Regions from separate parts of the Sporosarcina sp. P12(2017) genome, predicted to be linked through region 2. Evidence: riboswitches for the same ligand, from Rfam matches in the RefSeq annotation. Region 2 holds a riboswitch; the other holds the start of a gene.
The links. Region 2 has a riboswitch for FMN ahead of CSV80_RS13070 (ECF transporter S component). Riboswitches for the same ligand answer to the same signal wherever they lie in the genome.
Positions count from the first base shown of each region.

Region 1: it holds a riboswitch for FMN, as region 2 does, so the genes downstream of both, ribD (bifunctional diaminohydroxyphosphoribosylaminopyrimidine deaminase/5-amino-6-(5-phosphoribosylamino)uracil reductase RibD) here and CSV80_RS13070 (ECF transporter S component) in region 2, are expected to answer to the same signal.

Region 1 covers NZ_PDYL01000022.1:14,248-30,615, forward strand. Annotated here, with positions in the region: gene CSV80_RS15390 (DMT family transporter) at 1-229, opposite strand, end outside; gene CSV80_RS15395 (LysR family transcriptional regulator) at 363-1,253, shown strand; gene CSV80_RS15400 (DUF420 domain-containing protein) at 1,322-1,879, shown strand; gene CSV80_RS15405 (YcjF family protein) at 1,990-2,988, shown strand; gene CSV80_RS17585 (hypothetical protein) at 3,004-3,153, shown strand; gene CSV80_RS15410 (cysteine-rich CWC family protein) at 3,166-3,378, shown strand; gene CSV80_RS15415 (ferritin) at 3,391-3,891, opposite strand; gene cobT (nicotinate-nucleotide--dimethylbenzimidazole phosphoribosyltransferase) at 4,046-5,116, shown strand; gene CSV80_RS15425 (quaternary amine ABC transporter ATP-binding protein) at 5,162-6,406, opposite strand; gene CSV80_RS15430 (ABC transporter permease) at 6,403-7,221, opposite strand; gene CSV80_RS15435 (ABC transporter substrate-binding protein) at 7,375-8,367, opposite strand; gene cyoE (heme o synthase) at 8,908-9,819, shown strand; gene CSV80_RS15445 (M20 peptidase aminoacylase family protein) at 9,957-11,084, shown strand; gene CSV80_RS15450 (GNAT family N-acetyltransferase) at 11,096-11,914, shown strand; gene menC (o-succinylbenzoate synthase) at 11,928-13,040, shown strand; FMN riboswitch at 13,098-13,247, shown strand; gene ribD (bifunctional diaminohydroxyphosphoribosylaminopyrimidine deaminase/5-amino-6-(5-phosphoribosylamino)uracil reductase RibD) at 13,390-14,478, shown strand; gene ribE (riboflavin synthase) at 14,482-15,126, shown strand; gene CSV80_RS15470 (bifunctional 3,4-dihydroxy-2-butanone-4-phosphate synthase/GTP cyclohydrolase II) at 15,141-16,334, shown strand; gene ribH (6,7-dimethyl-8-ribityllumazine synthase) at 16,348-16,368, shown strand, end outside.
Region 2 covers NZ_PDYL01000016.1:25,679-42,046, reverse strand. Annotated here, with positions in the region: gene rpsA (30S ribosomal protein S1) at 1-52, opposite strand, end outside; gene CSV80_RS13130 (lysophospholipid acyltransferase family protein) at 133-717, opposite strand; gene cmk ((d)CMP kinase) at 714-1,391, opposite strand; gene CSV80_RS13120 (flagellar brake protein) at 1,468-2,109, opposite strand; gene CSV80_RS13115 (PepSY1/2 domain-containing protein) at 2,176-3,459, opposite strand; gene sleB (spore cortex-lytic enzyme) at 3,482-4,279, opposite strand; gene prsW (glutamic-type intramembrane protease PrsW) at 4,389-5,057, opposite strand; gene CSV80_RS13100 (YpdA family putative bacillithiol disulfide reductase) at 5,138-6,100, opposite strand; gene CSV80_RS13095 (metallophosphoesterase) at 6,128-6,892, opposite strand; gene CSV80_RS13090 (hypothetical protein) at 6,993-7,307, opposite strand; gene CSV80_RS13085 (RecQ family ATP-dependent DNA helicase) at 7,456-8,895, opposite strand; gene CSV80_RS13080 (YpbB family protein) at 8,895-9,923, opposite strand; gene CSV80_RS13075 (ferredoxin) at 10,038-10,295, shown strand; gene CSV80_RS13070 (ECF transporter S component) at 10,565-11,146, opposite strand; FMN riboswitch at 11,335-11,469, opposite strand; gene CSV80_RS13065 (GerMN domain-containing protein) at 11,542-12,741, opposite strand; gene CSV80_RS13060 (RNA polymerase sigma factor SigX) at 12,746-13,270, opposite strand; gene CSV80_RS13055 (ATP-binding protein) at 13,318-15,120, opposite strand; gene CSV80_RS13050 (response regulator transcription factor) at 15,117-15,836, opposite strand; gene ccsB (c-type cytochrome biogenesis protein CcsB) at 15,941-16,368, opposite strand, start outside.

The DNA.
Region 1 (16,368 bases), on a different contig from region 2:
TCCCGAAGAACCAAAGGGATAAACCCCTCTTTTCAAAGCGGAAAGCCCGTGTTCCTTCTTTAAGCCATAGTATGATGACGAGCAGAAGTGTTACCGAAACATAACGAATTAATGTGAAATAAAACGGGTCGATATTTTTGAACGCGCTATTGGCAACTGGGAACATTGCACCCCATGACACACTGGCTATAAAGCACAAAAACGCTCCCCAGATAATTTTGTTTTTCAACAGACCCAACCTCCTTGAAGTACTACTTCTAGTAAACACTATATTAGACATCACGTAAAACGAATAATAATGATGACTACTATCAATTTTATTGATATCATATATATAAGAGAATATTACTAGGAGGATATACATGGAATTTAAAGACTTAGAGATATTCCAGGTGGTCGCAGAAAAAGGAACAATCACAGCGGCAGCTAAAGAATTACGCTATGTACAGTCAAATATCACGTCTCGTATACAAAAGCTCGAAGCGGAATTAAAGACGCCATTATTTAACCGACACAACCGAGGAATGATCTTGACGCCTGAAGGGAAACGACTTCTCCTATACAGCGAGAAGATTTTATCGCTAACGAATGAAATGAGAAAAATCGTGCAGAATGACAAAGAACCTTCAGGAAAGCTTGAGCTAGGCTCGGTTGAAACGGTCATCAAATTGCCGATTATTCTGTCGAGGTATAATAAAAAATATAAGCAAGTCGATATTTCACTATTAACAGGCGTAACGGAAGGATTGCAATTTAAGGTTCTAAACCATCAACTTGATGGGGCGTTTATATCGGAAGGTACGACGCATCCCGATCTAGCAGTACATGATGTGCTCGAAGAAGAACTCGTGTTACTTTCGAGTAAACCGTTCCAATCAATTGAAGATATTAAAGATGAGCCAATTCTTTGTTTCAGAAAGGGTTGTGGTTATCGAGCTCGCTTAGAGTCATGGCTTGAAGCTGAGCAATTCAAGCCAACGAAAATGATGGAGTTCGGAACACTGGAGACGATTCTCGGCAGTGTGGCAGCCGGATTAGGCGTAACATTCGTTCCGAGATCAACTGTTTCTCATCTGTTAGATCAGGGGTCAGTCTATTGCTATCATCTACCGCCCAAATACAGCCAAATTAAAACGGTTTTTGTACGACGGGCAGATTCTTATTTGACACCGACCATTGCAAAATTTATAAAAGTGATTAACGAATTCAGAGAAGAAATGGAAGAGCAATTTCAAAAATCGACACAATTATGATCTGCATAGCATGTTACGTATGGTACGATATAGGGTAGTTATGAATATAGAATTAGGAGTGCTATTAGATGAACTATACGAATCAAACAACACCGCCTGCAAATTTCAAGAAACGAAATTACCGTCCGGCGATTATCATTATCTCAGTCATTCTCATCGGTGCGATTGGCATCTTGGCAGGCATGCCGGGCGTAGAAAACTTCACAGCATTCGATATTACAATCTTGCCTCTATTGAATGCCATATTTAACACTTTCACTTTTATTTTCCTTGTCTGTGCATTAGTCGCGATCTTGAAGAAAAATATCAAACTGCATGAACGTTTTATCTATGCAGCATTTGGGACAACCGCTTTATTTTTAGTGACGTATGTCGCGTATCACTTTTTATCAGAATCTACACCGTTTGGTGGTAGTGGTTTCTTGGCTGGATTCTATTACTTCATCTTGTTCTCACACATCGTGTTAGCTGCTGCAATCGTTCCACTCGCACTAACAAGTGTCGCAAGAGCATGGAATATGGAAATCCCGCGCCACCGCAAAATTGCACGTTGGACGATGCCTATATGGTTATATGTTAGCTTTACCGGAGTACTTGTGTATATATTGATTTCACCTTATTATTAAGTAACCAGAAAAATAGCGTTGAGCATCAGTCAAAAGTAGGTGAATGACTGATGCTCTTTTTTACAATGATATAATCTGAATAATCAAATTCAATGAATAGGAGTGCTATAATGAAAACACCAAATTTCATGTCAGATGAATCATTTGATGAAGTGTTTAAACAAGAATCTGATCTAATCAATGAACAACTACAAAAAGAAATTCTTATTGCGATGGTCGGAGACATCAATGCAGGGAAGTCATCTACACTGAACCGTCTTATGCAAAAAGATGTAGCAGAAGTGGGAGCGCAGCCAGGGGAAACGAAGGAAGTTAAAAAGTTTTATTACACAGACAATATACTGTTTGTTGATACACCGGGTCTTGATGATATTTATCAGGAACATTCAAATGAGACGCTAAAATTTTATAATCAAGCAGATGTGATTTTATTTTTCTTGAATGCAGCGGGTACGGTATTGTCAGATACGGAACTAAAATCATTGAATAAGATTGCTACGCTCAATAAGAAAATCATTCTCGTACTCAATAAAATAGATGCAGCTGATGATATTCCGAGTTTAGTGAACTATGTTTTGGAGCATACTGGGTTTGCCTATCCGGTTATTCCAATCTCTTCAAAGACAGGAGAACAAATGGAATTCCTGCAAAAAGAGATCCTACAACAATTAAAAGATGTTAATAAAGATCTATTACTCGCAGCGCATATGGACGATAAGTCGTCCATTGCCAAACGATGGATTCTTGCAGCAGGTGCATCTGCCGCTACGATTGGAGCAGTTCCCATTCCAGGTGCTGACTTTATACCGTTGACAACATTGCAAATGGGCCTTATGTTGAAGTTGTCTACATTATATGGAAAACCGATTACGAAAGACCACGCCAAGGAGCTGATCATTGCAACGATCGTAGGGAATATCGGAAAAACAGCTTTCCGTCAAATCGTTAAAGTGATTCCGGGTGCAGGAATGGTCGTTGCTGCAAGTGTTGCCGGGTCTATGACAGTTGCGCTAGGATATGCAGTGAAATATATGTATGAACATAATATGGAACTCACGCCTGACACATTGAAAAAAGTATATGAAATCTATTTGAAAAAACAAAAGTAAAAAGGGGCGGAATGTATGGAATGGTTTAACTACGCAACATTTGTAGTCGCTTTACTAGCTGGTTTGTATTCGATGGAAAGTATGAAACGAAATAAGGAATTAGAAGAACGTGTAGAAGAGTTAGAGAAGAAAAATGCGGCCGAGCTGGACAAGCATCGGTTGTAGAAAGGGGAATACATGAAAAGCGAATGTCCGATTTGTCGGGGGAATAATTTTTGTGGTAATACAATGGAAAATGACGAACGTTGCTGGTGTACAAAGATGACCTTTCCGCCAGAAGTGTTTCGACAAATACCAGAAGAAGACCTGTACAAACGTTGTATATGTGAAACGTGTTTGAACCGTATAACTGAATTAGAACAGGCAAGCAAGAGGTCTATGGACCACTAGCTTGCCTGATTTTTATTCGGCTTCAAATGAACGTGTGGAAAGTTCTTTCTCGTAGATGAACAATGCGTTCTTATCGTCACGGATCCGCTTCAAATATTCGATATGTCTATCGAATGTTGCTTCCTCTTCTACTTGCTCGTCAAGGAACCAGTTCAGGAAAGAAATCGTTGCATGTTCCTTTTCTTCCCATGCCATATCCATGATTTGATAAAATGATTTTGTCACTTCTTTTTCTTGTAATAATGCCACTTCAAACGTGTGGACCAAGTTATCAAATGAAGTAGTTGGTGCAGGTGTTTCTGTAATAATCGCACGGATCCCGCGATCATTCAAATAAGTATAGATTTTCATTGCATGTTGACGTTCTTCTTCTACCTGCTGGAGAAAGAAGTGCGCAAATCCGCTGTAATTGCGATATTCACAGTAAGATGCCATGGATAAGTAAGTTTGTGCTGCGGCAAATTCATTATTCATTTGCTCGTTCAACGCTTGTGCTAATTTTTCACTAATCATGTGGATCGCCCCTTTTCTGATAGTAATGTAACTAGCGTAAAGTATGACACCTCCGCTATCTATAGTATACCTTTAAACGACAATATTTGCATACTAGTTATTTAATTGGATACTCATTAAGGTCTACTGATATACTTAAATAGAAAACTAATGAATGTTTGTACATAATGAGAAAGAAGGTCATCACTTGAAACAGTATACTATCCCTGCTTTGGACGTCTCAGCAGGAGTGGAAGCAAAAGCGTATGTAGATACATTGACGAAACCTATCGGAAGTTTAGGGAAACTTGAAGAAATCGTAATTACTTTGGCAGAGATACAAGGTCGGAAACAGCCTAGCATAAATCGATTAGGTGTACTGGTATTCGCAGCAGATCACGGAATTGTAGAAGAAGGGATTTCAGCATTTCCTCAACTAGTCACACGTCAGATGGTGCAGAATATGGCGGTAGGCGGGGCGGCTATCAATGTATTCAGCAGACAGCAACAAGCAGAATTTTCATTGGTTGACGTGGGTGTGATGGGAGAGTCGTTTTCAGCACCCGTGAAAGACCGGAAGATTCGACAGGGGTCGGAGAACTTTCTACGTACCGAGGCGATGACTCAGGAAGAAGTAGAGAAAGCGCTGGAGATTGGCTATGAAGAAGCGATGGCGCTATTTGAAAAAGGTGTAGATTTCTTAGTAGTAGGGGAAGTCGGTATTGGTAATACTACGACAAGCAGTGCTGTAGTGGCGGCCATAACAGGTTTAGATCCGGAAGAACTGGTTGGATACGGAACAGGAATATCGTCTAAACAACTTCTTCATAAGATTACAGTAGTTCGGGAAGCGCTAGCTCTTCATCAGCCTAATTCTTCAGACGGCTATGATGTGCTGCGTAAGGTTGGTGGTCTAGAATTGGCTGCGATGGTAGGAGCAATGCTTGCGGCCGCTTCTAAGCGCGTACCTATCATTTTAGACGGATTTATCTCAACTGCGGCAGCTTGTGTGGCGGAAACTATAAGCCAAGGCGCAACAGGATATATGTTACTTGGTCATCAATCCATGGAACCGGGACATCAAAAGGCATATCAATATTTAGGAAAAGAGCCCATTCTGTCTTTGTCCATGCGATTAGGGGAAGGTACAGGTGCAGCAGTTGCATTCAGTATTATTCGATCAGCTGTGTTGATGATCAATGAAATGGCAACCTTTGAAAGTGCCGGTGTTTCCGGAAAAAATTAATAAAAAGGGAAGAGTGAGCAGCGATGCCCATTCTTCCCTTTTTTGTTATTCAGTTACTTTAACTGTTTCGACTGGATTAATCAGTGTTTCCTCATCTTCATCATCATCAGCGGAGTTGCTAATTATGCTTGAAAGTACATGAACCCGTAAAATAATACCTTCAATTCGGTTCGTTTCATCTATAACAACAAGTGGGTATTTGGAATCTAGTACACGGGGAATTATGTCTTGTACATATTCCTCTGGAGTAGCTGTCAATACATCAGTCGTCATCACTTCATCCAATGTTTTTTTGTTTTTTACGCCTTCAATCGCACAGTCGATTGTTACTAAGCCGAGCAACTGTCGTTCACGATTCGTAATGAAGACACTAGAAATACCGTTCTCCTTCATATTCTTGATCGCGACATGCAAACCATCTTTACCATTCATAACACTCAATGGTTTTGACATGATATTCATGGCTTGTAACACTTTCGAACGGTCGATTTCACGAGTGAAGTCCATAATATAATCATTTGCAGGTGTTTCTAATAACTCTTCGGGAGTACCGATTTGCTCTACGTGACCATCTTTCATAACCGCCACGCGGTCACCAATACGGAATGCTTCGTTGACATCATGTGTGATGAAGATGATAGTTTTTTGAAGACGTGTTTGAATATCCAAAAGTTCCATTTGCATCTCTCTGCGAATAAGCGGATCAAGCGCACTGAATGGCTCGTCCATTAATAGAATATCGGGATCATTTGTCAAAGCACGTGCAATACCGACACGCTGCCGCATACCGCCTGACAGCTCGTCAGGATATTGATTTTCATACCCTTTCAGACCGACCGTCTCGATATGTTTTTGTGCGATATCGCGACGTTCACTCTTCGATAGTCCGCGAATTTCTAGACCGTATTCAATGTTTTCTATAACGGTTCTATGGCTGAATAAACCAAAGTGCTGGAAGACCATTGCAATTTTCTTCTGACGGTAAAATTTCAATTGTTCTTTATTGTACTTGACAATATTCTCACCATCTACATAAATTGCACCTGACGTAGGCTTGTTCAACAAGTTAAAGCAACGGATCAGTGTTGATTTACCACTTCCAGATAGGCCCATAATTACAAAAGTTTCACCTTCCATGATTTCCATGTTGGCATTATAGACACCTACTGTATGTCCAGTCTTTTCAAGGATTTCCCGCTTAGTAGCTCCTTTTTCGATCATAGGAATAACTTTCTTCGGGCGAGGACCAAAGATCTTGGTGACATTTTCCACTTTAAGTTTAACGGTCATGCTGATCTCCTCCCTGTATTTTGTAGACGGTTTGCTACTCCATTTGTTAAACGATCAATAATAATCGCTAAGAACACGATACTGATACCTGCTTCGAATCCTAGTGAAATATTGATCTGGTTAATAGAGAATAGTACACGTTCACCCAAACCGTGAGCACCAACCATGGAACCAACAACAGCCATGGATAAAGCCATCATCGTCGTTTGGTTGATTCCTGCCATCATAGTAGGCAATGCCTGTGGTAATTGTACTTTTATTAACATTTGGTTTCGAGAAGATCCAAATGATTCTGCAGACTCAATCACTTCAGAATCAACGTTTCGAATACCAAGTTCTGTTAAACGGATCACTGGAGGTAACGCATAAATGATGGTTGCAATGATTGCGGGAACGTTACCCAGAGGGAAAAAGAATATTACGGGTATCAAGTAGACGAATGTAGGCATCGTCTGCATGGCATCCAATAGAGGACGCATGATGACGGAAAATGTTTTACTAAATGCCATTAAGATACCGACTGGAATACCGATCGCAAGGGATAGTACAACTGAAATGACGATAATAGCAACTGTTGTCATCGTATCTTCCCATAAATTGAAGGATCCAATCAAAAAGATAAAGGCGGCAAACATTATACCGTTTAAAATGGAATTTAAATACCAACCAAGTAGGAAAACCACAATCATGATGGCCCACCAAGGTGTAGCGAGTAAAGCTGTTTCAATCGTTCGGATGGTAGTGGAGGCAATAGTGAAGATGAAATCAAATAACCAGCCAAAGTTCATTGCCAGAAAATCAATAAACTTTTCCACATAATCTCCTATAGGTATTCTGACATTAGGGAATTCATTCATAGGCAGTAAGCTAGGACGTACTAGCTTGTCCCTCTCTTTCTCTACTTTTAGTATTCGTGCAAATTAAAAAGGGTGGAGCGGAAAGCGTCCACCCCGAAAATCTATAATGTATTACAGTGCTGCTTTTACTTTCTCCGCAACATCTTCAGGCACCCATGAAGTCCAAAGCTCTTCATTTTCTTTCATGAACCACTTTGCAGTATCTTCTGGGCTAGCTTCATTTTCACCCATATACTCTAATGCTTCTTCTGTTAAAGCACTGCTAGTTTCGTAATGGCTGAAGAACTCTACTACTTCAGGAGCTTGTGTTTTCAAGTCTTTATGGACGCTGATGAAGACATCATTTGGAGGGAATGCGCCAGACTTATCTTGATCCCAAGCTTCTCGGTCAAATGGCTCGTCTTCCAAAAGAGTTAAATCATATGTTGCAGTGACCCAAGTAGGGGACCAGTAATATCCAACCCATGGCTCTCCTTTTTTATATGCGCTAGCCAAGTCAGCTACGATAGAAGAATCGGAACCTGGAGCTAAATACGTAAACTTGTCATTTAATCCGTAAGTTTCTAACTTTTCACCTAAGTGTTTACTAACGATCCAGCTAGATGGTGCACCGATGATGCGTCCTTTATCCTTGTTTTCAGGATCCTGGAATAGTTCGGGATACTTTTCTAAATCCTTTACCGTTTTTAAATCTGGCGCTACTGCTTCGATATTACGCTCTGGATCCCCTTTAATAACGTATGTAGGAACATACAGGCCTTGAGAGTTATCATCGAAGTTTGTGGAAATGGATTCGATGTCTCCGCTGTCGATTGCGTTTGTATACGCGTCGCCCAAGTTATCAGACCAAACTTCTGTATACACTTGTAGATCACCTTGCTGTAATGCTTGGAATGTTGCAGAAGTGGTGCCGTTAACTATTTCTGTGTCATAGCCGAATCCTTCTTCTAAAATAATTTGTGCAATGCCGTTATGGATACGAATACTATCCCACCCCGCATCCGCTAGTTTAATTGTGCTAATTGAATCTTTGCTGTCACTGTTACCGCATGCTGTTAATAGTAGTAATGTAAAGATAGATAAAAATAACATAAACTTTCTCAAAAAATCAAACCCTTTCTTTTTATAATTTTTTCATCACGAAATGCTGTTTTTTGCTTAGATCTCTTAAAATTAGCTGCATGAGATAATATGCAGGTAGTTGAAGGAATCAAGGGGGAAACATTACATTTTTCGCAAGACTATTACAAGAGTTTACAGGATAATTAAATTAATATCAATTTAATTATTTAGAAAACTATTTGATTTATGCGATTTTAAATAGATGTATAGCTGTATTTTATGATTAAAAAAGCAAATTGTATTTGATTGATCATGGTGGGTGAACTGAGGTGCTAGCCTATAAGGGGGATAGGCTCAGGCTTTGTCGAATCATAGGGGAAATGATAATGTATAGTATGTTGACTGTGTATATAAAAGGAAATTTTATCGTGCGATATGTTTATTTATGCACTTTGGACAAATCTTTGTAACAGTTTAAAAGGAATCGTCTTGATTTTTTGATTTTACTTTTAAGAAAATGATATAGTTATATGTACGAATGGAAAAATATTTAAATGTAACGTAAAAGGAGAACGGACCCATATGACGAAAGAAGCCCATGTTGTTTCGAGTACGACTCAAAGCCGCTCGGCGTCTACCTTCTTCTCGGATATTAAATCATTAGTTAAAGGACCTGTACTAATCGCGAATGTCTTTCCGGTTTTTACGGGGTTTTGGTTGGCACTATATTTTTCAGGTATGACACTTACAGGTAACTGGGGTGTGTTTCTGCTAACCATGATAGGTAGCACCTTTTTAGTTGCAGGTGCACTTGTAATGAATAACTGGTTTGATTCTGATATTGATACGGTGATGGAGAGAACAAAAAAACGTCCGACTGTGACAGGAAGTTTCGCTTTGAAAACCGTATTAAAAACCGGTTTGATATTATCGGGGATTGGCATGTTATTATTATTATTCACTACTTTAGAAGCGGCGATTTATGCATTTATTGGATGGTTTACGTATGTAATACCCTATACCATGTGGTCTAAACGTAAATATACATTAAATACAGTCATTGGTAGTGTGTCGGGGGCAGTAACTCCCCTCATAGGATGGGCAGCTATTATGTCGGCGGATCATATCGTACCTATTGTTTTGGTTGCTATACTATTCATTTGGCAAATGCCTCATACATTTGCAATTGCTATGAAAAAGTACAAAGATTATAGCGCGGCTAACGTAGCGATGTTGCCTGTTGTTTATGGATTTAATTTCACTAAGCGCCAAATGTTGGTTTATGTATTATGTTTATTGCCGTTACCGTTTTTATTAACGATGTTCGGTACTACTTTCATTATCATCGCGACATTGATGAACCTTGGATATATTGCGGCTAGTATCTACGGATTTTATGCAAAAGATGATTATAAGTGGGCTAACTTCATGTTCTTATATTCAGTCAATTACATGACCCTATTATTTGGTATGATGATTCTTTGGACTTTTTAGTGAATACAAAAAAGACTTCCTTTCACACGATGTGAAAGAGAAGTCTTTTTTATGTTAGAATTATTGAGAAGTTTGAAAAGTCAGGATTAAATCATGCGATACATAACAACGAACGACAGATATTAGGAGGCGTCTTAATGAAAGTGCAAGTACAGTTACTGAAGCCGAAACTAGATGAAGTGTTTGCGCATTTACACAGTCATCCGGAAGTCAGTTGGAAGGAAACAGAAACAACAACTTACTTGAAAGAATTTCTTGAGAGTGAAGGATTTCATGTGAATGTATTTGATGGAATAACAGGTTTATCCGTAACGATTGGTGAAGGTAAGCCGGTAGTCGGATTACGCGTGGATATAGATGCATTGTGGCAAGAAGTAGATGGTGTTTATCAAGCGAATCACTCATGCGGACATGATGGACATATGACCATGGGAATTGGCGCTTTACTTATGGCAAAAGAGCGTGGTATTCCTCAAAAAGGAACATTGAAAGTATTCTTCCAGCCGGCAGAAGAGAAGGGCGAAGGTGCGTTAGCTGTTCTTGAGCAGGGATTGATCGATGATATCGATTATTTATTTGGCGTTCATGTACGGGCTGCAGATGAAATGGCGGACGGTTACTCCGCTGCTTCCCTGCGTCACGGGGCGGCGAAGATGATTAGTGGAACGATAAAGGGGACGGAAGCACACGGCGCAAGGCCACATCAAGGAAAGAATGCTATCGAGGTTGGTGCTTCGTTAGTGGGAGGCTTGCAGTCCATTCATTGTAATCCGATGGTTTCCCATACAGCAAAGATGACGATGTTCCAAGCGGGAGGCGAATCCGCAAATATTATTCCGGGAAACGCGAAATTCAGTTTGGATTTACGTGCCCAAGAAAATGGTGTCATGGACGAATTATATGAACAAGTGGAACGTGTAATTCAAGCGGTTGAAAGACAATATGATGTAGAAATTAACTATAAAATAATGGCGGAAATGGTTGCAGCGGAAGTAGATGCCGAAGCGGAAGATCTCATGTATCAGGCGATTGTTAAAGTAATTGGCGAAGAGAAGGCTACACGTACTGTCGTCACACCCGGAGGAGAAGATTTTCACTTTTATTCTGTCCGCCGACCGGGTGTCAAAAGTACAATGCTTGGATTGGGATGTGGCTTAACACCGGGACTTCACCATCCATATATGACATTTAATCAAGATGCGTTGGCAACAGGAGTCGAAATTTTGACAACTGCCATTGAATTAACATTCCAATCTAAAAAATAGAAGGTGACAGTATGAGGAAGGATATAAAAGTTAGGAAAGTGACAGCTATCGAAGACATTTATTCCGTACAAAAGCTTGAGAAGCGGGTTTGGGGAATGGAACCTATCCCTGTCCATCAAACCATCACTGCAGTCAAAAATGGTGGCTTAATTGTCGGAGCATTTCTAGAAAATCGTTTGATCGGCTATTCCTATAGCTTTGCAGGATATTCAGAAGGGGAAGTATATTTATGCTCTCACATGCTTGCGGTAGATGAAGAATTTCAGATGATGGGCATTGGTAAGCTTTTAAAAGAAGAACAACTTCGTCTGGCGCGGGAAATGGGATATCGATTGATCGTCTGGACATTCGATCCACTCGAAAGTCGCAACGCCTACTTAAATACTGCGAAGTTATACGGTGTGTGTTATGACTATATAGTTAATTGCTATGGGAGTATGGACGATGGGTTAAACAAAGGCTTACCGACTGATCGTTTTCAAGTGGCCTGGTGGATTGATAGTCCGCGTGTGTTAGAGAAATGGCAACCTGATCTCACATATAGTCGTCCTTTTCAAATTCACTTGAGTGAAGATTCACACCCTGTCGTACTTTTGCCGGAAATGAATGATTGGCTGGAGGCAGAAGCGATAGAAGTGCCAGTACCCAAACAAATTCAATTGATGAAGAAAGAAAATCCGCAATTGGCCTATGAATGGCGAATGGAAACGAGAAATATATTTCAACAACTGTGTGATGAAGGGTTCGCTTTGGTCGATGTATGCAGAACAGAAGAACCTGTCCAATACTATCGTTTCTGTAAGCGATCCATCATTCCGTTGCAAAATTAAAGGAGCTTATCCAATGAAAATTAACTCGATTACAATTCGTAGAATGAATATGACGATGAAACATCCATTTACAACAAGTTTCGGAACGATACAGCAGAAAGATTTTCTTTTGGCAACTGTCACGGACGCGGATGGGTATGAGGGATGGGGAGAGTCGGTTGCGTTTACGGCACCTTGGTATAGTGAAGAAACGACCGAAACGACGATTCACATGCTGCGTGATTTCCTGATTCCTGCAGTACTTGGCAAGACTATTACACATCCCGATGAGGTTAGTGACTTATTTGGGCATATCCGCAAAAATAATATGGCTAAAGCGACAATTGAAGGAGCGATATGGGATGTATATGCGAAACATCACCATATGACGCTAGCTGCAGCACTTGGAGGGAAACGGCAACGTATTGAAGTCGGTATCAGCATTGGAATTGAAGAACATGTTGAAGATTTATTGGCCAACATTAATGGATTTATAGAAGAGGGATATAAGCGCATTAAAGTGAAAATCAAACCTGGATATGACGTGGAAGTGATTCGCGCCATTCGAGAAGCCTATCCTGATGTGCCATTAATGGCAGATGCGAACTCTGCTTATACACTAGACGATGTAGAGTTGTTGAAAGAACTGGACCAGTTTAATTTGATGATGATTGAGCAACCACTTGCTTCCGACGATATTATCGATCACGCAACACTACAAAAGCAAATTAAGACACCAATTTGTCTAGATGAAAGTATTCATTCGTTGGAAGATACGCGTAAAGCTATCGAACTGGGTAGTTGTAAAATTATTAACGTGAAAACTGGTAGAGTGGGTGGCTTGTCAGAAGCGAAGAAAATTCATGATTATTGTGCTACAAAAGGGATCGATGTATGGTGTGGCGGCATGCTGGAATCGGGTATTGGCCGAGCGCAAAACATAGCATTGACAACATTACCTAATTTCACGCTCCCTGGTGACACAGCGGGGTCTTCACGTTACTGGGAACAAGATATTATTACACCAGAAGTAGTGGCTAATGAAGGTTATATTACGGTTCCGACAGGAGATGGAATCGGGTACATCCCAAACATGGAAGCAGTGGAACGATTTACAGTAGACAAATGGGTATTTTTATCTGAATAATTATTCAGTTGTTGTTATTTAGTCATCACATGTGCTAGACTCTTAATTAATCGAATAAGTTTCCTTCGGGGCAGGGCGTAATTCCCTACCGACGGTGATGAGCTTACAAGCTCTTAGTCCGTGACCCGGATGCTTTATATAAAGCAGAAGGTGGATTTGGTGAAACTCCAAAGCCGACAGTTAAAGTCTGGATGAGAGAAGGAACAGTGCGTATATACTACATGTAATGATTTTCATTACTGTTTATAACGTTTATTTAGTCATGGTTACAAGCCCCGCATACTCTTTTGCGGGGCTTTTGTATGTAGAATTGTCACTAGAGGAATACCGTAAGTTGGAGTGTTGCTCAATGAATCAAAATTATATGGAAATGGCTTTGCAACTCGCGGAAAATGTGGCAGGTCAAACCTCTCCTAATCCACCTGTAGGTGCGGTTGTCGTAAAAGCGGGCCGGATCATTGGAATGGGCGCACATTTACAAGCGGGAGAGCGCCATGCCGAACGAGTGGCGCTAGATATGGCTGGAGCCAAAGCAACGGATGCTGATTTGTATGTAACACTTGAACCGTGTTCACACACCGGTAAAACTTCACCTTGTGCAGATGCCGTTATTCAAGCGGGTATCAAACGTGTCTTCGTCGCAACAGCGGATCCGAATCCGCTTGTAGCAGGTAAAGGCATTGCAAAACTTCGTGAGGCAGGAGTAGAAGTAACCGAATCGGTTTCCGTTGAACTTGCTAAAAACCTATATGCACCATTTTTTCATTTTATTAAAAATAAAACACCTCATGTGACAATGAAAACAGCTATGACGATAGACGGTAAAATTGCGACTTCAAAAGGAGATAGCAAATGGGTGACGAGTGAGCAAGCGCGACTCGATGTCCATCAGCTTCGCCATACGCAAGATGCAATTTTAGTAGGTGTGCAAACGCTTCTTCATGATAATCCTCTTCTCACCACCAGACTGCCCCTAGGTGGACAACATCCTATTCGAGTTATTTTAGATACATCTTTACGAACACTGGAATCTAGCCAGATCATTCAAAACGCAGAAGCACCGACGTGGATTTTTTGCGGAAAATATGCGGAATTATCACGTGAAAAGTTACTCAAGAAGCCGCATGTCCAGATCATCCGAATGCAGAAACCTCAGCTAATTGTAGAAGATATTCTACTAGAGCTAGGAAGACGTGGTGTCATGACATTGCTTGTAGAAGGTGGCGCCGCTATTAATGCTTCATTTGTAAAAGCGCGAGCTGTACAGAAAGTCATTTGCTATGTGGCGCCAAAATTACTTGGTGGAATTGGGTCTTTGACGCCAATTGGCGGGCTGGATCCTCTAATGATGAATGAGGCACTTCCGCTAACATTTGAAAGTGTGGAAATGATCGGTCCAGACATTAAAATCGTAGCTGTACCGAAAGAGAGTGATTAAACAATGTTTACAGGAATAATTGAAGAGATTGGTTCAGTTCAGCAAATACAACCTGGTGCTCAGTCTATGACACTAACGATAGCAGCATCTCTTGTATTGACAGATGTGAGAGTTGGGGACAGTATCGCAGTCAATGGTGTCTGTTTGACGGTAAAGAGCTTTTCGAAAGACCGATTTGCAGCGGACGTCATGCCTGAAACCGTATCCTCTACTTCACTACGACAATTAGCGATGGGAAGTCCTGTGAATTTGGAGCGGGCACTCGCGGCAAATGGCAGGTTCGGTGGACATTTTGTCACGGGACACGTAGATGGAATAGCCACGATCCGTGATAAGCGAACAGTTGATAATGCATTATATATACGCCTGTCATTACCGCAAGGATATGATCCCTATTTATTACATAAAGGCTCTATCGCATTGGATGGTACTTCATTGACGATCTTCGAAGTGAAAGATACGGATATTACGATTTCGTTGATTCCACATTCGCAGGAAATGACAGTCATTTCGAAAAAGCCGGTAGGGGATGTAGTCAACTTTGAATGCGATATGCTTGCGAAATATGTTGAGAATATGTTGCGAAAGAGACAAGATGCGGGTCAAACAATGTCGAAGGATTTTTTACAACAACATGGATTTATGTGAAGGAGTGAATGTGGATGTTTCATACAATTGAAGAAGCATTAGAAGATTTACGACAAGGTAAAGTTGTGATCGTAGTGGATGACGAAGATCGAGAGAACGAAGGGGATTTCGTGGCATTGGCCGACCAGATTACGCCTGAAATCATCAACTTCATGGCAACGAAAGGTCGAGGCTTGATTTGTGTACCGATAACAGAACAGAAAGCAGCCCAACTAGGCTTGCAGATGATGACCGATAACAATACGGATTCACATGGTACGGCGTTTACAATCAGTATCGATCACCACTCCACCCATACCGGAATCAGTGCATTTGAACGTGCAGATACAATCGTCAAAATGATGGAACCGAATGCAACAGCAGGTGAATTCAAACGTCCTGGACATATATTTCCACTCGTAGCGAAATCAGGTGGTGTACTGGAACGTACGGGACATACTGAAGCTGCGATAGATTTGGCGCGATTGGCAGGCAGCGCTTCTGCAGGTGTAATTTGTGAAATCATGAGTGAAGACGGAACGATGGCGCGTGTGCCAGAGTTACGTCAGATGGCTGAAGAATTAGATTTGAAACTAATCACCATTCAAGACCTCATTCATTACCGTCTACAGCGAGAGCATCTAGTCATACGTGAAGCAGAAATCAAGCTGCCAACGGACTATGGAGAGTTCTGCATGGTCGGCTATACCGAGACTATGACAGGCAAAGAACATGTTGCATTGATAAAGGGCGACGTTACGACAGAAGAGCCGGTCTTAGTGAGAGTTCATTCAGAATGCTTAACAGGCGATGTCTTTGGATCATGCCGTTGTGACTGTGGTCCGCAACTGCAAGCGGCTCTCTCTCAAATTGAAGAAGAAGGTCGCGGCGTATTGTTGTATATGCGTCAAGAGGGCAGAGGCATAGGTTTGATGAATAAACTGAAAGCCTATGAACTGCAAGAACAAGGCTATGACACGGTAGAAGCGAATGAAAAACTTGGATTTGCTGCTGATTTGCGTGATTACGGTATCGGCGCGCAAATTCTTCGTGAACTCGGTATTACGCAAATGCGTTTGCTGACGAATAATCCGAAGAAAATTGCTGGTTTAAAAGGATATGAATTGGAAGTGGTGGAACGCGTCTCGATCCAGCTACCATTTAATGAAGTAAACGAAAAATACTTACACACAAAAGCGGAAAAACTAGGTCATTTATTAACTTTATGAGGAGAGATGAAAAATGGGTAATTTATTCGAAGGA
Region 2 (16,368 bases):
GTGCACCTTCACCGTATTCTTTAACTTCATCCATATTCATCTCTTCAGTCATATGTAGCCCTCCTCCATAATGAATCCTATCTCTATATTATGCGAATTGAGACTTAAAAACAAAAAATTACACTTATTCTTTTATTTGTACTGTTCTATCAACTTAGATATCTCTGCCATAATCGCCTCTGTTACTTCTTCAGCAGATGCTTTTCTTTCACGATAAGCCGTCATATCCATAGCTTCTCCATACACGACTTTTAGTTGCGAAAAGGCTTTATACGGTCCGATGATTGCACAAGGTACGACTTTCGCGTCTCCACCTTTTAACGCAAAGAATCCTGCGCCTGCCAAACCTTTTCCAATCTCTCCCGTTTTGCTTCTAGTTCCTTCAGGGAAAAGGCCTACCACTTTGTCTTCGCGTAATAGTTTAATGGTTTTACGGAATGCTTCTCGGTCACTCATGCCACGTTTTACAGGATATGCCTGTACTTTTGGCAACAACGTTTTCAAAACTGGCTTATCAAATAGCTCTTCTTTGGCCATAAAATGCACCGTTCTCGGACATGTAATACCGACTATAGGCGGATCTAAATTATCTATATGATTCGTACATAAGAGCACGCCGCCTTGTTTTGGGAAGTTTTCTTTGCCGATTACCTTAATTCGATAAAGCGGATAGCAAACAGTACTAATCAAAAATTTGCCAAGTGGATATAAATTCATTGAGATAACCTCTTTTCGGCATATTCGACAATACTATTCGTCACTTCTTCTATTGTCTTCCCTGTTGTGTCAATTGTAATCGCATCTTCTGCTTTTTTTAATGGAGAAATTTTACGTTCGCTGTCCGCTTGGTCTCTCTCGCTAATTTCCCTTTTCAATGTTTCATAATCCGACTTCATTCCACGCTTCTGTTCTTCTAGTAAACGACGCTCTGCACGCTCTTCTACAGAAGCTGTCATGAAAATTTTTAATTCCGCTTCAGGTAAGACGGCAGTACCTATGTCCCTGCCATCCATTACAACGGAGGATTCTGCTGCAAGATTTTGCTGTTTAGCGACCAAGAGATCACGGACAGATGTCAAAGCCGCTATCGCTGAGACATTGGTCGTTACTTCGTGCGAACGTATCGCATCGGTTACCTCTATACCGTCTAGCAAAACTTTTTGCACTTGTTCATCCGGTTGCAATTCAATTTCTGTTTGCGCAATCAATCGTGTGATTTCTTCCTCATTGCATGGATCTATGGCGCTTTGAAGTACTTTGTAAGTAATGGCACGATACATGGCTCCTGTATCGATATACGTATATCCTAATTTTTTAGCTACTAATTTAGCAATTGTACTTTTACCTGCCGCTGCCGGTCCGTCAATTGCGATTCTCATTCCACCTGTCATGATGAAAACCCCTCCATTTACGCCTTTATTGTACCATAAGCAAAAAGGAAAAGTCTGCTCTTGACAGACTTTTCCTTTAGCTATTTCGTAATTCTAACTGTCGTTCAAAGCAATAGCGAATAATGTGTTGTCGATCTTTGTCGTCTATCTCATCAAACGTGAAAGAGCTTAGTCTGCGCTTCTCGCTTTCCCAGTTTCTGACTACTCTCGCTTTACATGAAACATATTTGATTTCTGTCTTCGAGAAATACAATACGATCAGTAATTTCACTTCTGTATTTTGTGTGAAATAATCATGATCTTTCATATTGACTGCTAATCCGCCAGCGCTGAGATCCAACGATACCAATTGCAACGACGTGGAGTCTGCCTGTAACGCCACGTCCAACGACGTATCGACACGAACAAATTCTCTTCTTTGGATCTTCATCAAGTTCTGATCACCAGGATATTTCAGCTTAAGCATCGGTATCGTTTGGTTGACTCGACTATGCACCTCGGTACGAAATGCGTACGACATCTTATACTGATCTACGAATGTAACGAGAAGCTGTGTACCATCTATGAAGAATGCTGTTTTGCCCGTCATCATGTTGATAGGGTAATCCATCATGAAGTGCTCTTCACCTTCGATATCCACTACTCGACATTTAAATTTCTCCGATTCCTCGGTATAATCTTTTTCTAATGTTAATACCGTCCCGATACTTAGTCTCATTTCTCCACCTGCCATTCGTCCTATACTTTCATTATGTCATGTGGAGTAAATTTTTCCAATCCTTTTTTATTGTTTTTCTGTCGTAATGACTTCTAACGTCTCCGTGTCAACGAGAATCTTGTACGTCTCCAAATTTTCTTCTCCAGAAACGATTGTTAAATAATGCGCCAAGCGTTGCTCCTTTTGACTATTTTCCACGTACGCAAGCTCCTGAGCCATTACTGTAACATCCGGTCTAAAGAACGTGTGCCACTCCGCTGTACGAATAGGCTGTGGTTTCGGCTGTTCTTTACGAATGTATTCAGACGCATTCAGACCGATCACTTCACCGTTGTCTTTTGCTAATTTGATATGAATCGGGTCTGAGAATACTTTGGCATCATTTTCAGGAGACACCCGAACGTAAACAAAGTGCCATGCGTTATCATTTTCTCTAGCCTCTTCTAAAACCAGATCCTTATAATCCGCCTTCTGTAAAAATTCATCAGCCATTTTCTCTAACTCTTCATATGATACTGTCGGCTTGCCCATGCGACGCTCCACGAGATACGACAGAACATGTCCACCTTTTTCAGTTAAATCTAAATAGCCGATTGAAGAGTTTTCCGCAAAACGAATATGGTAAAACGGATATGGCGCACCTTTTCTACTTTTTTCCGCTGCAATGATATCATTTGACACACTCGGGAGAAGCTTTTTGAATTTTTGAATCGCCTCGTCCTCGGTAATTTTCTTTTCTTTAATATTACGCAACTCTTTTTTCTTTTCTGCATCAGACTCACTTGCTGTTAAAGGAAATACTGCTTCTGTATATTCCATAACTGACTCGCCCATTTTCGACCAATTCGCCTGACCATCGGGTGAGTCACGCAATTTTTTCTCCCAGTTGCTCATGGACATTCTTCTTGAAAACATATTTTTTGTCGCCAACTGCCATTCACTTGTCAGTTCATTCAAATTTTCTGAAGCACGCTTCATCACACCATAATATTCATCTGGGTCACCTTGTTCTGTAGATTCCTTTGCAAAATTCCCTAACCGTCCTAAGTAATTCATCCAAGAAGTAGAGAAACTTTCATCTACAGGAAGTGAGGAAATAGATGATTTGATGTCTGAAGATAAACGCCAAATATCTTCCCGTTCTTTTGCAGAACTTTTCTGATCTTCAAAGAGTAACGACTTATTTACTGCTTCTTCCAACTCGCCAAGTTTTTGCGAGGCATCTGTCATACTTTTAGAGTATTGACCATTTAACGCAATCGATAAATCTTCATTTTCACGCACCGTTCCAAACGTATATATCCCCAATACAATAAATGCATAGGTCAGTATGAAAATCATTTGCTTCATAATAAGCTAGGTCCTCCTTTCTTTAGTCACAAAATATGTGTAGACCGATTTTCTTTATTTGCGGTCTCGACCAAATCCATTTACTAGTAGCCGTTATTGGATTGAAATAGTAAATTGCGTTTTCTGAAGGATCCCAGCCGTTGATTGCATCGATGACCGCTTCTTTCGCGCGCTCATTCGGAGTCAGCCAAATCTGTCCATCCGCAACCGCAGTAAACGCTCCTGGTTGAAAAATGACGCCACCAATTGAATCAGGAAAATCTGCATGTTCGACCCGGTTTAAAATAACCGCTGCTACCGCCACTTGTCCTTCATATGGCTCTCCACGAGATTCACCATATACTGCATTGGCCAATAAATTAATATCTTGATCGGTATATTTAGGTGGTGCTTGCATTTGGGTTTGCGACTGCTTATGTGGCGCACTTCCCTTTTTCACTTGCGATTCCAGCGACTGACCACCGTAATAAGTAAATTGGTGTCCTTTAGCTATCTGTCCTTTTACATATTTTTCATCGTAATCAGAAATTCCTTTCAACTTCTTCTGGGTTCCTTTACCTGCAATTCCGTCAAGCGGTAATCCGTATTGCTCTTGGAAATTGCGTAATGCCCAGTAAGTTCCAAATCCGAAATTACCATCGATTTCTCCATGATAGAAACCGATATATTGAAGCCTTGCTTGCAACTCAATGACATCGTCTCCTTTTGCACCTTTAGCCAAATCACGTCCACTGAATGCTTCACTATGACTCGCAAAGAAAGAAAACATCATGATGCCTGCCAGTAATAAAAATAGGAAGCGTTTTGTAATTCGCTTCATCGACATCCACCTCCAATAAATTATGCTTCCTTGTAGTTTGTCCAATATTCAGTATTTTATAAGGCAAAAAATCCGTCTGATTTCCTCAGACGGATTTCTAAAAGTTTGATTAATTTCTTTTTCTAAATTGTTGCATCGCAAAAGTGTGCGCGTACTTCACTCGCGTCAGCCCGAACCACCAAAGGAACAACATGAAAGGGATTATTAAATAAAGCCAATAATCATAGGTAAATAAAATCGAATTGTAGAGTACATGAAGCAAGAATGGCGCCAAAAATGCAACGGTGATCCATTTCGCTTTTTCTGACACTGCAGAAAACTTAGCTTTACCAAAGTAATATCCCATGACGACACCAAATAACGCGTGACTTGAAACTGGTAATAACGCACGAATAAAAGCTGTATCCAAACCGAAAGACAGTAAATATAAGATATTCTCCACTGTAGCGAAGCCGAGCGACACACTTGCTCCATATAAAATTCCATCATAGGCATCTTCAAATTCGGTTGTTTTATATACAAGAATAAAAATAATAATCCATTTAAAAAATTCTTCTAAACTGCTCGTAAATAACACATTGCGAAAAAAATCATTAGTAAATACGTGCTCTTCTTCAAATACATGCTGGATAAACAAAATGGGAAATGTCATGATTGCACCGTAAATGAATGCATGGAATAGCGTCTTGGATGGCTCCTTGGCAATTTGTTTACGTAAATACAAATAACTGAAAAGTGCCAGCGCCGGCGCTATTGCGACTGTCAGTAAAATAAACATAGGCGCCTCCTCATGTCGCTAGTATATCACATCCTATACGATGAAAGCCGCCTGACTTAAAAGGCAAGCGACTCATCCATTCACTTATTTTGTGCAATACATTGCGCAATCATTCCGCCATGGAAACGACCATTTTCGATGAAAATTTCATTAGCATTATTACCTGCTGCAATGACACCTGCGATGAATAAATTAGTAACGTTCGTTTCCATCGTATCTTCATTGAAAACAGGCCGTCCTGATTGTTCATCAACATCAATACCTATTTTACGTAAAAATGCATGATCTGGATGATAACCGATCATTGCAAAGACATAATCGCTTTCAAGATTAAATGTAGTTCCTTGCTGATTGACGGTAACCGCTTTTTCAGTAATCTTCGTTACACACGCGTTAAAATGCATATCGATTTGACCGTTACGCACTAAACTATCAAAGCCCGGCAATATCCAAGGCTTCACACTTTTCGAATACGTTTCATTTCGATAGACGACAGTTACATGCGCACCTGCACGCTGTAATTCCAGCGCTGCGTCGACAGCGGAGTTTTTCCCACCAATGACTGTCACTTTTTTATTGAAGTACGGATGTGCTTCTTTGAAGTAATGGTAGACAGTAGGCAAATTCTCTCCTTCGACATGTAAACGATTCGGTTGATCATAATATCCTGTTGCCACTACGACATATTTCGCATCATAAACCGCTTTATTCGTTGTCACGACAAATCGACCATGCTGTTGATCTATATCTTCTACTCGCTCATGACTGTTAATCTGCAAGTTTTCGATTTGCGCAACAGTTCTATAATAGACTAGAGCATCATTACGCTTTGGTTTATCGATAGCTGTAATGAACGGCGTCTTGCCTATCGATAATTTCATACTGGAACTAAAAAATGTTTGGTGAGTCGGATAATTATAAATAGAATGCACGATATTTCCTTTTTCGATCACCACTACCGACAAACCTATATTTTGTAATTCAATTGCCGCCGACAAGCCACATGGACCGCCACCGACAATTACTGCATCTACAGAATTCATGATATCTTCTCTCCTATTTTTTGCGTTCTAGTAATGAACTTCCACGACATGACATTCGGGTTTTGCACCGAAACGCAACGGCACCATCGTCGTTCCATAGCCATTACTAATTAATTTCGCGCTGTTTCCCGTCGTCTCGAAACGACCAAGGTCTTGCATACCCCAAGGTCCCAGTCTAATCTGGCCTCCATGTGTATGGCCGGCAAGAGATAATTCCGGTTGCAACTTTTCTTCAAACTTTCGAAAATAGGAAGGATTATGTACAGCCAGGATTAGATGATCATATCCTTTTGCAGAATCCACGGCCTGATCAATCTCTACTTTCCCGTTATTTGGATCTTGCAGCCCACATATACCGAAACATGGATGGTTCGGTATCGATGCAGTACTGTTAACCAGCACTTTCCCACCAACTTGTTCCATTACACGTAGTATATTTTCTGTACCTACTTCTTGGTCATTATTGCCGAAAATATAAAAAATTGGTCCTATCGAAGCGAGTAAGCGCATGTTGCGTTCAATTCGCTCAATTGGCACGCCACCTTCTGCCACGTCTCCACCGACGATCACTGCATCAATAGAACGCGTACGTAAATCATTAATCAGCCACTGAGGAATACTGCGCCTGTGAATATCCGAAATAAAGAACACGTTCAATTTATTAGTTGGAGTGGAATTAATATGTAACATATGTGTAAGCACACGATTCCGATGGGCTAAGGCATACATATACGTCAGCATAGTTGTCGCTGACAAAAAAACTGATAATCCCGCTATTCGAACCTTTTTCATTAGTCAACTCCCATAGAAAAAAGCAAAGCGTCTACTTTGCTTTTGTAGTAGTAATTTTCATTAGTAGTATAGCAAGAATCCAATAAAATCCCTAACCATTTTACTGCACGTAGGAAACGGCATGCATGTAATCTGTCATGGCCGGGTAAAACCCAACCGATAACTCGACTTTTTCAACAGGCACTTGATCGGGAACGTCAGGAGAATAGAGATCCGATAATACATAGAGTAGTATAACAATAGGTATTAAAGTAAAAATCGCCAGAAAAATATTGATGACTTTCACACGACCATATTGCTCCTCTTTCTTCTTTCCGTGTACTTCAGCACGAGAAGGAAGTTTATCGAAAGGCACTTTTTCTTTAATCTCTCTTCGCTGCTGTTCAAAATCCATTTTATACTGTTCGTTTAACATGTCTAATTTCTCCTTCACACCGCATAATGTCTGTTGCTATTATATGATGTAATTCCTTTGTTCATCCGTGAAAAGTACGTCCGCTTACAAACTCTTCTATCTCTATTATGCCGAATTTTGTCTAAAAAGTAAATACAGACAGATTGCATCAACCTAATAATTGATGCAGTCGTTCGCGCCATTGTAACACTTCAACTACTTGTTCAGTCGATGTTTCCGACTTAATCAGCCAGTCGTCATCAAGATTTTGACAGTTTGAACAGCAATCCGCTTCTGCAGGTGAGGTGTTTTCACCAAAAAACTGCACTAATATTTCTCGCAAACAGCTATCACTTTTTACATAGCACTCCATCTCCGCAATTTGTTTCTCTTTCACTTGATATATTTGGTGAATTTGTCGAATGACATTTTCAACATCAGATTGCTCCAAATAATAATCAAGTAAACGACCGGCAACTTCGGATAGTCCAGCTTGTTCAGCAGCCAATTGACTCCCAGTACCTGATTGCAGTAAAGAATGATAATAAAGAGTTTGCTGTTCATCTGGCAGATCTTCATAGACTATGAACTTCACTTTCTGAATATCCCGCTCACTATACAGAAGAGTGGCCGCGGCTTTTTCCCCGTCACGGCCTGCACGTCCTACTTCCTGGATATAAGCGCTTGGCGTAGCAGGTAAATGCTCATGAATAACTTGCCGAATATCATCTTTGTGAATTCCCATGCCAAATGCATTGGTAGCACAAATCCACTCGAGTTCACCTTGTACAAATTGTTGTTGAATTATGGATCGTTCATCCTGCTCCTTGCCACCGTGATAGCTGGCTGTCGGAATTCCAGTTTCTCGGATCATTGCCGCGAGTTCATCCGCACGTTTCCGTGAAGCTACATAAATAACACCAGGACCGATTGTCGTAGCAAGCCTTTGTATAATCCACTCTGTTTTTACCCATTCATTATCCATATGCATAACTCGATATGATATATTCGGACGATCGATCGACTGTCGTTCGATGTGAGGATTTCTCATGTGTAAGTAAGTTGTAATATCTTCCACTACTTTCTCATTCGCAGTAGCAGTTAATGCCAGTACTGGTGCTCTTTCTAATACTGAGAATAATTCCTTTAATCGTAAATAGTCTGGCCTGAAATCAAATCCCCACTCTGAAATACAATGGGCTTCATCTACTACAAAGAAAGCAATAGGCAATTGTTGAACAAGCTGTCGAACATGTTGCTGCATCACCATTTCAGGCGATAAGAAAATGAATTTATACTGCGCTAAAGTAGAAAGCGCCAATTCCTTTTCCTGCCTCGATAAAAATGAATTGATAGCGACAACCCGCTTCTCTTTATGTTTTCGCAAGTTAGCCACTTGATCTTCCATCAACGCAACGAGAGGAGAGATGATAATCACTGCACCATTGAGCATGTATGCAGGTAATTGATAGCAAAGTGACTTCCCCGTACCCGTCGGAAAAATTGCCACGGCATCTCGTCCAGCTAGCAACTCGGTCATGACTTCTTGTTGTCCAGGTCGAAATGATTCATAACCAAACTTTTGACGCAACACGTCTTGAAGTTCCATCAACTCTCCCTCCTTCCGATCATGATGATTAATCGCAGTTGGAAATACGATAATTCTGGGCACTGCTGTTTCAACAAACGCAAACGTTTAGTCTGCAACTGTTCAACATGACGCCAAACTGCATCTATTTGTTCTTCCGTTACAAAATCTTTATATGGAAAGCCATCCATATTCGCTGCCATTTCAATGAAATGATCTTCTATTGTACTTAATTTCAAATTTCGTAAAGAAGCAATTTGCTCTACCGAATAGCCCCGCTCGAATAGTTTCCGTGTCCGTTCTGCAGATTGAGTCAAATATGTGTCCACTTTACAACCTGCCGCTAATTCTGTCAGCAACGACAAGTTGGGTCGCTGTTGTATGAAATCGAGCATAATATGTAATGCTTCTATATAGTACAATTGTATAGTCTTAACCGGTAGATTTACACTATCCGTCATCTGTTCCCAAGTAGACGCAGTGAGCCGGTACCCCGTTAATCGACTGCTCACTATCATACGTTGTAAATCTGTTAATGAGGAATTAGTTAGCACATGTTCCAATTCTTTTCGCAGTGACGTGGATAGGCTGATCATGCTACTTGATTGATTACGTAAGAACCCTTTGACAAATTGCTGCGTAGGCAACTCCTTCTGGATTGGCATGAACATTGTTTCACTACTGCGTAAATTGGACAATGTCTGAACTAGCAACGCCAACCGTCTGGCGAACTCTCTTTCTCGCCCGCGGTAATTCCAGCCATTAAATCGCCACATTTCGCTACCTGTCGCCATCTGACCTTTTGCTGTCACATAGACGAGTTCATTTATATATATTAGGTCATCCGCTTGCATCCGCTCTAACGCTTGCTGGAATTCGCTTGCTGTCAATTGTGGCAACAATGCATAGTATGATTTGACTTGATAATATTCAACGTCCTGTAACGTCTGTCCCGATCGTTTTCCACGAAGTATATGGTAGACACCTTGCGCTGAACGCTCACCATGGAGACGTTGGAAGATCGTTAATAAGATGGAATCGAAACTCATTTGAGCTACCCCCCCTGAAGAAATAACGTTTTTTTGTTGAAAAGTGATGAAAACAGCTTTAGAATAGAGTAGATACAAAATAGGTTGAGTGAATGGAAGAAGGGAGAAAGACAAATGTCTAGCAAAAAGTATACGATTGTCGATCAGGATACATGTATAGCCTGCGGGGCGTGCGGGGCTGCTGCGCCGGATATTTATGATTATGACGATGAGGGGATTGCATTTGTTATTTTAGATGATAACACGGGAAACACTGAAGTTCCAGAAGAACTGATGGAGGATCTCGAGGATGCATATGATGGCTGCCCTACCGATTCAATTAAAATTGCGGATGAGGCCTTCGAAGGCGATCCATTAAAATATGAAGATTGATTCAATCCCGACAACACTTCCTACTATTGGATGTGTTGTTTTTTAATGCGTTGAATTAATTAATAAGGTTGGCATTAGTATTGGCATGGGGATTTGCATTTGATATGTGAGTGAACTAGATGTATCCACCTTTTATGTAAGGATTGCAACAGAAGATGGCCGCGCTCCCCAGCTGGTGTGGAAATCTACTGACGTTACTATATCAATTTCTCTTCTAGCATAAAAAACGCCAGTCTCCCTAATATTCTGGAAGACTGGCGCATATTTGTTTAGAATGATAACTTCTTTTGTTGCTGGAGAATCCACTTCTCCATGCTTCTATATAACATCAACGTGATGGCTAATAGCATGACACCTTTGATCAGGTTGAACGGTAAGATTCCCAATATGATCATCTGATACAGCGAGTCGCCTGTAACTGCTGGCATACCTAGGAAATATGTGTACATTGGCAAGAACACTAAGTAATTTAATACGCTCATACCTATTGCCATTGCTACTGTACCTGCGATCAAACCTGATGCAAGACCTTTAGCTGAACGATACTTCGTGAAAATCCAGTAGATTGGCATTATGAATAATACACCTGTCACAAAGTTTGCGACTTCTCCTACCGGTACTCCTGTCGGGCTTCCTGATAAGAACCAGTGCATGACGTTCTTCAATAGCTCTACGCCTATACCTGCAACAGGTCCCATCGTCATGATTGCCATAACAGCAGGGATCTCACTAAAATCAATCTTTAAAAATCCAGGCATTGCCGGGATCGGAAAGTTGAACTGCATTAATACAGTTGAAATACTTCCCAATATTGCCACCAAAATTAGCTTACGTAACTTCTTGTTATTCACTTGTTCCTCTCTCCTTTTGCGATTCACTTCAAAAGAGGAAAGGCTGGCTCATCTATTGTTCCGCTAAAAATCCCTAAAGCAAAATATGCTTTAGGGAGAGTAAAATGCACTGTTAAGAACAGATAATTTACAAACTTATCCGTCAGGAAACAAGCACCACTTTTGCGTACACAAAAAGATGGCTGCACCTTCACCTTCTCCCATCCAGACTATACTGTCGGCTCCGGAATCTCACCAGAATCAGCCGTTAAGCTCGCGGGCTAAAAGTAGAATTCTACTTCATTTCCGCCGGTCGGGAATTACACCCTGCCCCGAAGATGAATCAATATTTAATTATGAACCTATTATAGCGTAAAAAAACTGTTTTGTAAACTTCACAAGTTTACAAAACAGAATTATTCGTTAATTAGATACTTTGGATTTGCCCCAAACGGCTTTTCCAATGGCCGAGTGAAGTCAAATTTATTCCATTGTTCCTGCGCGACTTGATCAAATTCTACCTGTTTATCGAAACTTGCCGCCGTCAACAAGATGCCGTCTAGTAGTTGCATTGCTTCTTCTGATTGCAACTTATCTAAATCAAGCACTTCAGTAAATTTCACGTTGACAATACCTTTAACTTCTTTAACCGTGAAGTCTATTCCTTCAGGGACCACAGTTGAATAGATATCATTCGGTGACTTCTTCATATCATTCAAAGCTTGCTCCACCGTTTCGGAAGTCTTACCAAAATTAGTGGAGAGTACCGCTTCTCCATCTGATTTTACAAATCGATAATACGCTTGACGCGAAGCCACTCCTGACAAGCCGATCGGTTCATCCACTTGACCTATTTGATCAAACGTCATTGGCGATGCATCTTCTTGTAAAAACTGTATTTCATCGTATCCTTGAAACGTATTTTGCACGGACAGATTCAACATTTCAAGTGTCGCACTCGATCTATCATAGGTATGGTCCGCAGTGAACTTCATTTGAACTTGATTACCGTTCGAAGATATCATCGCTTTATACGGATGATACTCTGTAAAACCGAGCGCCTCTTCATCTATTGTATTCGCATACTCATTATACAGCGCGACTGCATCCGGTGATGTCTCTACGCCTTCAGGGAGACGTTCATTCGGTATTAGGAATGTTACGGGGACAATGGTTGCCTGATCGGTAGCCAAGCCAATATGAAACGCTGTGTGATCCAAGATGTCGGCAGGATAAGCGGCGTATGAGAGCGGCGCTGAAACCTGCTTTGTAAACACGGATGCATCACTCGCTTCATTCGACTGCATTTCTTCACTATCCTCCATCACGATAGGATCAGCCGATTCCTCTGTCGTTGCTTTATCCATCGATACTTCATTGTTTTGCTGAATGAATGTCGGCACGATGATGGTGAGCAATACAATCGCCGCAACAGCTGCAATAATTGATGGCCACTTGGATTTCGACGGTCTCTTCTTCGGTCCGTTTGGCTCAGAAAGTCTCGCATCTTCTTTTAATCGTTGCATAATCTCGTCTTTGGAACGCTGATCTTTCACGACGGGCATATTACGTAAACGTTTCTCGATAGTATCTTCATTCCACTTGTCATTGCTCATCTCATCACCCCTCCCTCGCGGAACGCGCTTCCAACCTCACTTGTAATGCTTTGATTGCACGATGCTGCGTCGTTTTTACTTTGCTTTCAGTCCAGCCCAGAACTTCAGCCGTTTCAGCGACTGAAAGATCCTGAAAGAAGCGCATAAGGATGACCATTTTCTGATCACCCGTACAGGTGTGCAACGCTTCAAGCACTTGCTTCTGCTCCTCATCTGCTTCAATCAAATGTTCAGGCAAGCGGTCAGTTGAAGCTAATTGCTCTGTTTCCCAATCGAAATGAATGTTTGCATGCTTGTTGATTGTGGATTGTTTTCGGAAATAGTCAATCGAGACATTTTTCGCAATCGCAAACAGCCAAGTTTTCTCGGTGCTTTTCCCTTCAAAACGGCCATATGATTTGAGTACCCGCACATATACCTCGTGCATCAAATCTTCGGCTACCCCCCGATTGCGAGTCAAATAAGTGAGGAAGTTGAATACGTCACGGTTATAGTCTTCATATAATCGTTGAAAAACGGAATCATCCATTCAATCCCCCGTTCTCTAGTAGTAGTCGTTTCAGTATAGGAGAGGTTTCATTTATTAATTGCCTCAAATGGAAGTGAACAAATAAAGATGGTACCTTTTTCTTCACCAAGGGTTGCTAAAATTGAACCGTTATGTGCTTCCATAATATTTTTCGCAATAGCCAAACCAAGTCCTGTACCACCTTTTCCTCTTGTTCTTGCTTTATCTGCCTTATAGAAACGCTCAAAGATGTAAGGTAAGTCTTTTTCTGGAATCCCGACACCTGTATCGGCTACTGTAATATCAAGTATTCCGGTAGACCGGTAGACACCTAGCGTCACCGCTCCACCGTCTGGCGTATGGCGGATGGCGTTATCGATCAAATTAGTAAACACTTGCTCAAGACGGTCTTCATCTGCCGTTACGAGTAGTGTATTCAATTCTTCCGTCTCCAAAGACAAGTCCACTTTTGCATCTCTTGCCACTTGTGAGAACTTTGTCACCATACGTTCTAGAAACTCCACAATCGAAAGAGGGTTTTTATTCAGTTGAATGTAGCCGGATTCCATTCTTGCCAGATTCAGCAAGTCTGTAACGAGGCGACTCATTCGCTTGGATTCATCATGGATGATCTGAACCATTTCCATACGTTCTTCTTCACTGCTCACTACATCATCTATGATGGCTTCACTATATCCTTGCAACATCGAGATCGGTGTTCGCAATTCGTGTGAGACGTTGGCAATGAAATCCGAACGTAGTTTATCCAATTTATGCTGTTCCGTCATATCACGGAATACCGCCACCGCTCCACGGATACTATTTTCACTGTACAATGGGCTGATGGAAATGACATAAAACTGTCCACCCAATTCCAACTCATCTTCCACTTCCTCAGCGAATGAAATGGCATGCTTTAGCATATGGAAAACTTCTTTAGGCAACGGATGATGATTTTTCTGATTGTATCCATACCATTTTTTCAACAATAACTCGGCTTGCGGATTTTTCAGGAGGATTGAATAATCTTGATTAAACGTTACGACTGCATCTGTCATAGATGTAAGAATGCTAGAAAGTTGTTCTTTCTCCTGCTTAATCAATTCAATATTATATTTCAACTGACGTCCCATCTGATTAAAAGCAGTTGCTAACTGACCAATTTCATCGTTTTGCGCCACAGGTAAATGTGTATCAAAATTCCCTTTAGACAACTCAAACGCTGCTTGCTTCATCTTACGCAATGGCAATGTGATGCGCGTAGATAGGAAAAATGCAAAGAATGTAGTTAAGATAAATGCGATGAATGCGGATAGGAAGACAATGTTCGTCGTGCTTTTCGTCGTACGGTGCACAGCATCTAAGCTTTGGTACATGAGTACACTCGCTTGTTCACCATTTGTTTGTTCAAATGGATAAGAAAGAATCAAAAATTGCTCCATGACGTCTTGTTCTGTCAATGAAGGCAATATCATTTCTTTCATTTTATGCTTACCTGATTCAGGCGTATTAAACAAACTGCCTTCCGAAAGAAGTTGATCTTCAATTTCCTTTTTACTTGAAGAAGTATGGAATGAATACAACACGTTCCCCTGTTGATCAACAACAATTGCATTGGTCTCTAAATCGAGGATATCATCTACAATTTGGTTCATGGATTGAGTCATGGAACTTGTCGTTTGTTCGTTATAATCATTGACAATTTTACTGATGGTGGTAGCTTCTCTCTGCAAAGACTCTTCCGCTTGTTTCGTGTGGAAGTTATCAAGAAATTCGAGCAGGAACAGTGTCACAATAAACAAGACAAAGGAAACGAGAAGCAATATGGTGGCCCATAGCTTCCCGACAATTGAATTCCATATTCTAATCATTCGTTTGGAACCTCGAACTTATAGCCGACACCCCAAACAGTCACGATCATTTTCGCTGCGCGGTCTGAAACACGGCTCAGTTTTTCACGCAGCCGTTTGACATGTGTATCCACTGTACGTAAATCTCCAAAGAATTCGTAATGCCATACTTCTTTCAGCAATTGTTCACGATCGAATACTTTATCCGGTGATTTTGCCAAGAAATACAATAACTCATATTCCTTCGGTGTCAAATTAACTTCTTTCCCTTCAGCTGTTACACGATGTGCATCATGATCTATTGTCAGCTGTGGAAATACTACTAAATCTTTTGACGTTGTGTTAGACGACACATTCGGGAATGCAACTGAACGTCTGAGCATAGCTTTTACGCGTAAGACTACTTCTCTCGGACTGAACGGCTTGACGATGTAATCGTCTGCACCACTTTCAAATCCGCTTACACGGTCTGCTTCTTCACCTTTTGCTGTCAATAAAATGACAGGTGTCATAATTTTATTTTCACGTAGTTCAGCTAATACTTCCATACCATCTTTTTCAGGCATCATCACGTCGAGCAATATACAATCATATTGTCCAGCAAACACTTTTTCTAACGCATCTGCTCCATCGACCGCTTCTTCAATTTCATAGCCTTCTCTAGATAAATACATATTCAATAGGCGACGAATGCGATCTTCATCATCCACCACTAAGAGCTTCACTGTTTCTTCCACAATTCATTACCCCTTTCGACAACCTTCTATCTCCATTGTACAATTACTGACCTATAAAAAGAAATAAAAAGACTGCATGACAATTATTGTCATGCAGTCGAAGATTATGCGTATGAGTGTAAACCTGCAATAATTAAGTTTACGGCAATTAAGTTGAACATGATGATAACAAATCCGATGACAGCAAGCCATGCGGACTTTTTACCTTCCCAACCTTTTGATAAACGCAGGTGAAGGAATGCAGCGTAGAACAACCACGTAATGAGTGCCCACACTTCTTTCGGATCCCAGCCCCAGAATCGTGACCAGGCTTCATGTGCCCAAATCATGGCGAAAATCAAAGCACCGAGCGTGAAGACCGGGAAACCGATCAATACAGCACGATAGCCGATTTCATCCATCAGCTGGGAATTGGCCTTCTTCGCTAATGGTTGGAATACCGCGGCGAGAGGTTTCCGTGCGATCAACCGTAATAATACGTAAAGCACTGAACCTACAGCTATAGACCAAACAAGCGAAGACATTTTTTGCG